2 regions of the Lysinibacillus sp. NPDC097279 genome follow, and region 1 is predicted to be linked to the other one. Evidence: riboswitches for the same ligand, from Rfam matches in the RefSeq annotation. Region 1 holds a riboswitch; the other holds the start of a gene.
The links. Region 1 has a riboswitch for cyclic di-AMP ahead of ACIQ1H_RS12485 (MFS transporter). Riboswitches for the same ligand answer to the same signal wherever they lie in the genome.

Region 1 (4,441 bases):
GATAACAGAAATAATCGCAGTATTTCACAAGTTGTTGTAAAATGTTGTCGTGTTTTAAACAAACGGAGTTGGGAACATTACTATTAAGAAACGTGCATTTCCCTTTTAAGGACAAATGCCTAGACATACAAAGAAAGAAGTCGTGGAGGTATTGAAGATGAAAAAGAAAATGCTTTTATTTTCAGGTATTACAACGACGCTCGCCGCTGCTGCAACAGGGTTGTTCGGCTTTGCGCTTTCCAATAAATTAATGTACATTCAACAAAAAGACCCTGAATTTATTCGTGAACGTGAAACAACTGCCAAACGTTTTGACGAAGCTTGGTACAATAAAAATTTTAAATGCGAATTGAATATTGACTCTCCCAATGGCTACTCCATTCGCGGTATTATGTTCCAACCTCTGCAAACCAATAATACAATGATTATTTGCCATGGCGTTACAGAAAATAAAATCAACTCGGTCAAATACGCACGTCTTTTTGAACGACTAGGATACAACTCCGTAATTTTTGACCATCGAAGACATGGGGACTCGGGCGGTAAAACAACAAGCTATGGCTACTATGAAAAAAATGACTTAGATGCTGTTGTAAAAACCGTCAAAGCGATGATTGGTGATAATGCTATCCTTGGTATTCATGGCGAATCAATGGGTGCGGCAACAATGCTGTTGTATGCGGGAACAGTTGAAGATGGGGCAGATTTTTATATTGCTGATTGTGCCTTTTCAGATTTTTCCATGCTACTTAAACAAATTGCCAAGACAGAATTTAAATATGGTTCAATAATCCCAATTCGTTTCGCCGATTTCTTCATACGACTACGTGATGGGTATTCATTCAAAAGTGTAACGCCTTCTGAAGCTGTATCACACATCGAAAAGCCCGTTCTCTTTATCCATAGTATTCCAGATACATTTATTCCAGCCTCCATGTCACTCGATTTATATAATAAGAAGACTGGACCGAAAAAGTTAAAGCTTTTTGACAAAGGTGCACACGCTCAGTCCTTTAATGAAAATATGGCTGACTACGAAGATCTAATACATGACTTTTTAGAAAGTTTTATTTATCAAAAAATTAATTACGATTCTTCCTCTTCCAATGTCATCCCTTTTCATCGTTAAATGAAAAACCTTGCAAAGCAAAATGTCCATCTACATAACGGACATTTTACAATTTGCAAGGTTTTTTATTATTCTGCAAAAACGATATGCCATTCATCACGTTTTGCTAAAAATTCTTGTGCAAGCGCTTTTGCGCCTTCAAGGCTATGACTTGCTGCCCAGCCACATTGCACTTCATTACATGCTGGTACAGCAGTTGCATTCGTCACATCTGTAAATGTTTTTTCTAAAATCGTTAGTAAGTCATCATAATCATTATGATTAATTAACGATACATAAAAGCCTGTTTGACAACCCATTGGACTGAAATCGACAATATGGTCGGAATAATTACGAATAAGATCTGCCGATAAATGCTCTAAAGAATGGAGTGCCGGCATTTCCATATGTTCCTTGTTAGGTTGTTTGAAGCGAATATCGTATTTATAGACTTCATCGCCGCTTTTCCCTACTTTTACACCCGCTAATCGAACATAAGGTGCTTTTACCTTCGTATGGTCTAAATCAAAACTTTCCACATTTGTTTTTTCGCGTTCCATTGCTAACAGCTCCTTTTCTTACAATACTAACTATTATAACTAGTTTTCTATGAAATGTGTAAATTTTTAAAATAGAATGATAATTAGGTTGAAGCCTTACACAAATTTTATAAATTATAACAATCTAAATCTTCTTCCTTTTGAAAAAATATTTTCTTTCTTTTATTTATCGTTTATCTAATACCCTATTGATAAAAGGTTTTATTAAGTAAAAAAATTTTTCTTCTAATTTGTCAAAAAAATTTTCTGTATTTACTAACTTTTCTTGTAATAGTAGTATCATAGCAGTTTCAACTTTCTAGATCGCTGAAACCAATGGATGCGGGGGAACCAAATTTTTTGGATGAACATTCAATCCAAGGGGTGAATCCTTGTTAAGGTAGGGCTACTCAAAGGCCCGAATCCGTCAGCTAACCTCGTAAGCGTTAAATGAGAAGGAAGATGGAGCTTGTACATTTGAAAATGATGTATCTACAGGTCTTAGGGCTTTAAAATACTTATGATCAATACAACCTCCAAAACTCCCCATCATTACTTTTTAATGAATTAGAAAGCGTGATGAAACAATCGTCGGTATCGCCATTTATTATGTTAGAGATAATTGAAAACGGATTCAACGTCACTAATCTACTAGCGGAATGCCCCGATTACTAAGTAAAAACGGAGGAAACCAATATGACTACTCAACAAGAGAAAAAAGGCATCTTTTATGGTTGGTGGATTGTAGTGGCATGTGTCATGATTATGACATTTTTATATGCACCAATTATTAATTTAGTGTCACTTTATACTGTCCCAGTAACGGAAGAATTGGGCATTGGACGAACTGAATTTATGACGTATTATACGATTATGGCTTTAGTATCAATGGTTTTTTGCCCGATTGCTGGAAAAGTAATGAGGAAAATGGACATTCGTCTTTATTTGACGATATTTACGACGCTTGGCACCATTTCCTATGTAGGATTTTCATTTGCGACGACTGCGATGCACTTTTACTTATTCGCAGTGCTAATGGGGGCTTCTTTGGCTGGAGCTGCACTTATTCCTGCACCAGTATTAATTACAAATTGGTTTAACGAAAAGCGTGGATTATGTTTAGGGATTGCACTAGCTGGGAGTGGGCTTGGCGGTGTCATTCTTAGCCCTATTTTAAACTGGCTTATTACAGATTACGGTTGGAGAAGTGCTTACCTCATTACGGGTATTTCAATGTTTGTGTTAATCATACCTATGGCCTTGTTTGTTATTCGACTTAAGCCTGCAGATAAAGGGCTCGTTCCACTAGGTGAAATAAAAAATATTGCGACACCTTCACAATCAGTAGAAGGGCTTTCACAAAGAGAAGCACTTAGATCTGTATCATTTTGGGCACTTTGTGCGGCAATTGTTGTCGGTGGTGTTGTCGTCAATGGGATGATCATTAACCTTGCACCTTATTTAAAGGATATTGGTGGCACACCTCAACATGCTGCATTATTACTCTCTTTAGGTTCAGCAATGGTAATTATCGGAAAGTTATTAGTCGGTCGCTTATATGATAAGTTGGGTACTATTACGACATTACTTATTATTTGTGGCTCTGGTTTAGTAAGCTTTTTATTTTTAATGAGAGGCGACCTATTAATACCTGGTATCCTGTATACGATATTTACTGGATTTGGGGCGACGGCCGTTACAGTTACACCTGCTTACTTAACTTCATCACTATTTGGGGAAAAAGAATATAGCGCGAAATTCGGGATTGTGTCATTATTCTCCTCATTAGGCGCTGCACTGACACCAATAGTTTCTGGAGCCATTTATAATATTAATCATTCCTATGGATTACTGTTAAATGTCTTAATTGTACTTTCAATCGTTTTATTTGCATTGTTTGTCATTGCCATTAAAACAAAACCTAAAGTTAATACGACTTCAGATATAGAATATTCATTAGACTAGAGAGGTGTATTCATATGACGAAACATGAAACATTACTAATGGCGGAACATTTTCAAGAAGAATTCATTCAGCATCGTAGACATCTACATCAACATCCAGAGATTGGATTCGATCTACCAAATACAGTCGCTTACGTTGAAAAAACATTACTTTCTATGGGCCTAACACCTCAAAAAGTAGGGCAAGCGGGGCTTGTTGTGACGATTGGTAATGGCAACGGGAAAACAATTTTACTAAGAGGCGATATGGACGCATTACCGATGGAGGAAAACACGGATTTACCGTTTAAATCAACAAATGGATTAGCGCATACTTGCGGCCATGACATCCATACGACGTTCATGCTCGGCGCTGCAAAGCTTCTAAAAGAGAAAGAAAAAGATATCAAAGGTACTGTCAAAATAATGTTCCAGCCCGCCGAGGAAATTGGTCTTGGTGCAAAAGATATGATAGAAAATGGCTTACTCGAACATCCAAAAGTCGATGCTGCCCTTGCCCTCCATGTCACGCCAGATTTAGAAGTAGGGAAATTTGGCTACAAACCAGGCATCGCCGCTTCATCATTAGATGGCTTCTTTCTAAAAGTGCAAGGTAAAGGTGGACACAGCTCTGAGCCGCAAAATGCCATTGATCCATTAATGATTGTCAATGCGATTTACAATCAAATGAATACACTAGTTAGCAAGGAAATCGATCCTAAAGAAAGAGCTGTCCTCGTTATTGGTAAAATGGGTGGCGGCACAGTAGCCAATATTATTCCAGATACAGCACAGTTAGAGGCTACATTACGCTCTTTCAAACCAGAAGTTAGGGATCATCTATTTAATCG
Region 2 (4,441 bases), on a different contig from region 1:
TTGGTACGGCAGGGGCGGTCTTAATCAATATGATGTTTTTTGGTGAGTCAAAAAGTAAAGGCCGCTTAGCAAGTGTATGCTGTATCATCATTGGTGTCGTAGGGTTAAAGGCACTTTCTTAAAAGCGAGAGTCTAAGACAAAGAGAAAAAGTGATAGATTGACTGCCGTCAATCTATCACTTTTTGCTATGCCGTGGATGTTCGCTACGGAGAGTGTAATTGTTTTAGTGCCTGGCACTCAGCATAAATACGCAGCATACTATCGGCCCCTCAATCGTAAAAATCCAATTCGCTTACCACGGGCACGACGTAAGGCGCTACTCCCGCTAACGCGCGGTTTGTTGCGGCTTACGCTACGTGCTGTTCCCGCAGGAGTCTAAATTATAAAATACAGGGCTAGCAAGGAAATTGTATGAGTGCCAGTCACCCACCCTAACCTCTGCTCCGCTAGCTTAATGTCCCAGCAACCTAAGCAAATAGCGTTTCCCATAATAAGTAGATATTTAACGTAACTACTATTACAACGACAAACCACCCAAGTATAGTTGTGATACGGTGATTGACTAGGCTACCCATAATGTCCTTTTTACTTGTAAACATCACAAGCGGGATAAGCGCAAAAGCAATACCGAATGACAGGATTACTTGACTTAAAACAAGCGCATAAGTTGCATTGACCCCCGCTGCAATAATAGCCAAAGGTGGAATCATTGTAATTGCTCTACGTAAATATAGAGGAATTTTTCGTTGAATGAAGCCTTGCATAACAACGTCGCCTGCTAATGTACCAACAGAAGAGCTTGCAAGCCCTGCAATGAGTAATCCAAGTCCGAAAGATACTGCCGCCATCGGTCCAAGAGCCTCTCGTAATCCGTTATAGGCGATATCTAAATCTTCAACTACTAGGCCTTGCGTATGGAACACTGCTGCTGCAATGATTAGCATACTCATGTTAATCGCACCAGCAATAATCATTGCAATCACAATATCGATAAACTCAAAGCGGAAAATACGTCGTTTTTCATTATCGTTGCGACCAACGACACGACTTTGTGTTAAAGAAGAGTGCAAATAGATTGCGTGGGGCATAACAGTTGCCCCTAAAATACCTGTTGCAAGTAACAGTGAATCGACACCGTCAAATTGTGGTGTCAGCATGCCTATTGTCACATCACCCCAATTTGGTTGAGCTAAAAATGTCTGGAACGCAAATGCTAACACAACAATTAGTACCATTCCTGAAATACCTGCTTCAAATGCTCTAAAGCCTCTGCGCTGTAGCTCTAAAATTGCAAATGAACCAATTGCTGTAATAAGTGCGGCAGGTAGCATCGGAATATCAAATAATAAGTATAGACCGAGGGCCGCACCGATAAATTCAGCTAGGTCGGTAGCAATAATTACAAGTTCAGCCTGTATCCATAAAAATATAGAAGTTTTTTTAGAAAAATTCTCCCTTGCTACTTCTGGTAAGTTTTTTCCGGTAGCTATACCGAGTTTTGCTGATAAAGACTGAATTAGCACAGCCATTAAATTTGAAAAGGCAATAACCCAAAGTAGTAAATAACCATACTGCGAGCCAGCCGTAATATTTGTGGCAAAGTTGCCGGGATCTATATAGGCAACCGCTGCAATAAATGCTGGACCGAGAAAGGGTAAAATACGCCGCCAGCCTTTTATGTCTCCATCTAAAACAGCTTCTGCTGCTGGTTTTGTCATCTGTTTATAGGCCATCTTGTTCCCTCGTTTCAAAAAGTATCGTAAATGAAATAAAGTTTCCTATAGGAAAATAATAATACTACTATTCTATAGCTAGAACTTAAAAATGTGAAGAAGTTTGCTCATTATTTTTTTTGTAAATTTTGAAAATCGCCGATAAGGCCAGCGAAATCGCCCGTAAAACAGTGAAAATCGCCGATAAACCACGCCGAAACGCCGATAAACCACGCCGAAACGCCGATAAACCACTGATATAAGCTTGTCCATGTGGATATAAAAAAATTTACGAAAAGCGGGCAATATCTTCTTTACTTTTTTTATTTACAGGCGTAATATGACATCATTATAAAAGTTTCAAATTTCTAAATCGCTGAAGCAATTAAACGCGGGGGACCCAATTTTGATGGATTGTGCAAACAATTCTTGGGGTGAATCTCTTTTTGAAGAGTAGGGCTACTCAGGCCCGAATCCGACAGCTAACCTCGTAAGCGTTAAGAGCAGAAAAGTTGGAGCTTGTCAGACGTTAGAGCGTCTACAAGTCGTATTTAGTGATGACTTGTAGACGTTTTTTTTGATGGCATTCTATACAAAAAAGCCCCAGTAGATAGAAAGAGACCGATTATGCGAAGGTGTAATCGATTTAGAAATGCGAAACACATTCTATGAATCTAGAAGGTGTAAAGGATGAAAAATTCATTCAAACGTTATGTTATCGGTAAACCATTGAAATCCGATGCATTGGGGGAACAAAAGCTAAGTAAAACAAAGGCTTTGGCCATATTATCATCTGATGCTTTATCATCAGTGGCATACGGTCCAGAGCAAATTTTAATTGTCCTGATGACTGTCAGTACGGTTGCCTTTTGGTATTCGTTACCGATAGCAGCAGGGGTAGTGGTGCTGCTTGTGGCACTCACTTTATCGTATCGACAAGTTATTTTCGCTTATCCACACGGTGGTGGGGCATATGTCGTGTCCCGCGAAAATTTAGGTGTGAATGCAGGACTTGTAGCGGGTGGTTCATTACTCGTTGATTATATTTTAACTGTGGCAGTTAGTGTTTCAGCAGGGACAGATGCTATTACTTCAGCATTCCCAAGTTTGCATGCCTATAACGTTCCAATTGCTGTGTTTTTTGTTATTTGTTTAACGATATTAAATTTACGAGGGGTTACTGAATCAGCTTCTATTTTAGCGTATCCAGTTTATTTATTTGTCGTTGTCATGTTATTGCTTATCGGCATGGGGATCTATAATGTAGCAACGGGGCAAGTGCCAGCAGATTTACATCCTAAAATTGGGACGCCTGTTGCGGGCATTAGTTTGTTTTTATTACTAAAGGCATTCGCCTCAGGAAGCTCAGCATTAACAGGTGTAGAGGCAATATCGAATGCCATTCCAAATTTCAAAAGTCCTGCCCCCGTTAATGCAGCAAAAACGCTATTAGCGATGGGGAGTATTTTAGCAGTACTGTTTATTGGCATTGTCAGTCTAGCTTATTTCTACGGAGTCGCTCCGAATGCCCAAGCAACAGTCGTCTCTCAAATTGCTGAAGCGAGTGTTGGACGTAATGGATTTTATTATATTGTGCAAGGAACAACAGCGATGATTTTAGTGCTCGCTGCGAATACAGGCTATTCTGCCTTTCCGTTACTGGCAGTCAATTTATCGAAAGACGGCTTTATTCCAAGAATATTTCAAATTCGTGGAGATCGACTTGGCTATTCCAATGGGATTATGATGCTCGGGCTAGCTGCTATTGTGCTCATTATTTTGTTTGATGGTACAACAGAGCAGTTAATTCCACTCTATGCTGTAGGTGTATTTATACCATTTACATTAGCGCAATCTGGCATGATGCGAAAATGGTGGCGTGAAAAACCTAATGGCTGGGGAATGAAATTTGTTATCAATACAATAGGGGCAGTTATTTCCTTTGTAGTAGCAATGATGTTTTTTGTCACAAAGCTACCCCAAGTATGGCCGGTATTTATCTTTTTACCGCTTATTATTTGGATGTTTCATCGCATTAAGCATCATTACAACGCAGTGGGGGAACAACTACGACTTAATGGTGAAGCATTACCGAAAGTAGAGGGAAATGTCTTTGTCGTACCTGTTGCGGGAATTACAAAAGTGGTGGAAAATTCACTGCATTATGCACAATCTTTAAATGTTGATAAAATAATTGCCTTTTATGTAGCATTCGATCAAGCAGATGCAAAAGCCTTTGAGGACAAATGGAAGGCGTGGCAGCCAGATGTGCGACTTGTCACTTACTATTCGCCATATCGTAGCATCACGCAGCCTTTGAAAAAATTTATCGATAAGGTGGAACACCAATATGCGAAAACTGACTACCAAGTAACAGTGGTTATTCCACAGTTTTTACCGAAGAAAGGTTGGCAGCATATGCTACACAATCAATCGAGTCTATTAATTCGAACATCGCTGTTATTTCACAAAAATGTCGTCATTATGACTGTACCTTTCCATTTATCGAAATAATGACTAGCAAGGTCTAAAATAGTCTGATATAATCAGAGCATTGATTGAAAACACGAACGTTTACGCAAAAAAAATGCGTAAATACCATTAAATTCCGAAAATTCAAACTTTTTTCAGTAGCAGATATTAGCATCTGCCGAATGAAGTGCTGCACCAGCTTATTATGCATATTCATATTGAAATTATAAAAATGGATATTTATAATAAGGAAGTT

Region 2: it holds a riboswitch for cyclic di-AMP, as region 1 does, so the genes downstream of both, ACIQ1H_RS13880 (APC family permease) here and ACIQ1H_RS12485 (MFS transporter) in region 1, are expected to answer to the same signal.

Annotation. Positions count from the first base shown of each region.
Region 1 covers NZ_JBIWDA010000002.1:488,029-492,469, reverse strand. Annotated here, with positions in the region: gene ACIQ1H_RS12495 (alpha/beta hydrolase) at 158-1,129, shown strand; gene ACIQ1H_RS12490 (S-ribosylhomocysteine lyase) at 1,198-1,668, opposite strand; cyclic di-AMP (ydaO/yuaA leader) riboswitch at 1,963-2,109, shown strand; gene ACIQ1H_RS12485 (MFS transporter) at 2,344-3,612, shown strand; gene ACIQ1H_RS12480 (M20 metallopeptidase family protein) at 3,627-4,441, shown strand, end outside.
Region 2 covers NZ_JBIWDA010000003.1:14,482-18,922, forward strand. Annotated here, with positions in the region: gene ACIQ1H_RS13870 (DMT family transporter) at 1-122, shown strand, start outside; gene ACIQ1H_RS13875 (Nramp family divalent metal transporter) at 469-1,734, opposite strand; cyclic di-AMP (ydaO/yuaA leader) riboswitch at 2,078-2,224, shown strand; gene ACIQ1H_RS13880 (APC family permease) at 2,404-4,227, shown strand.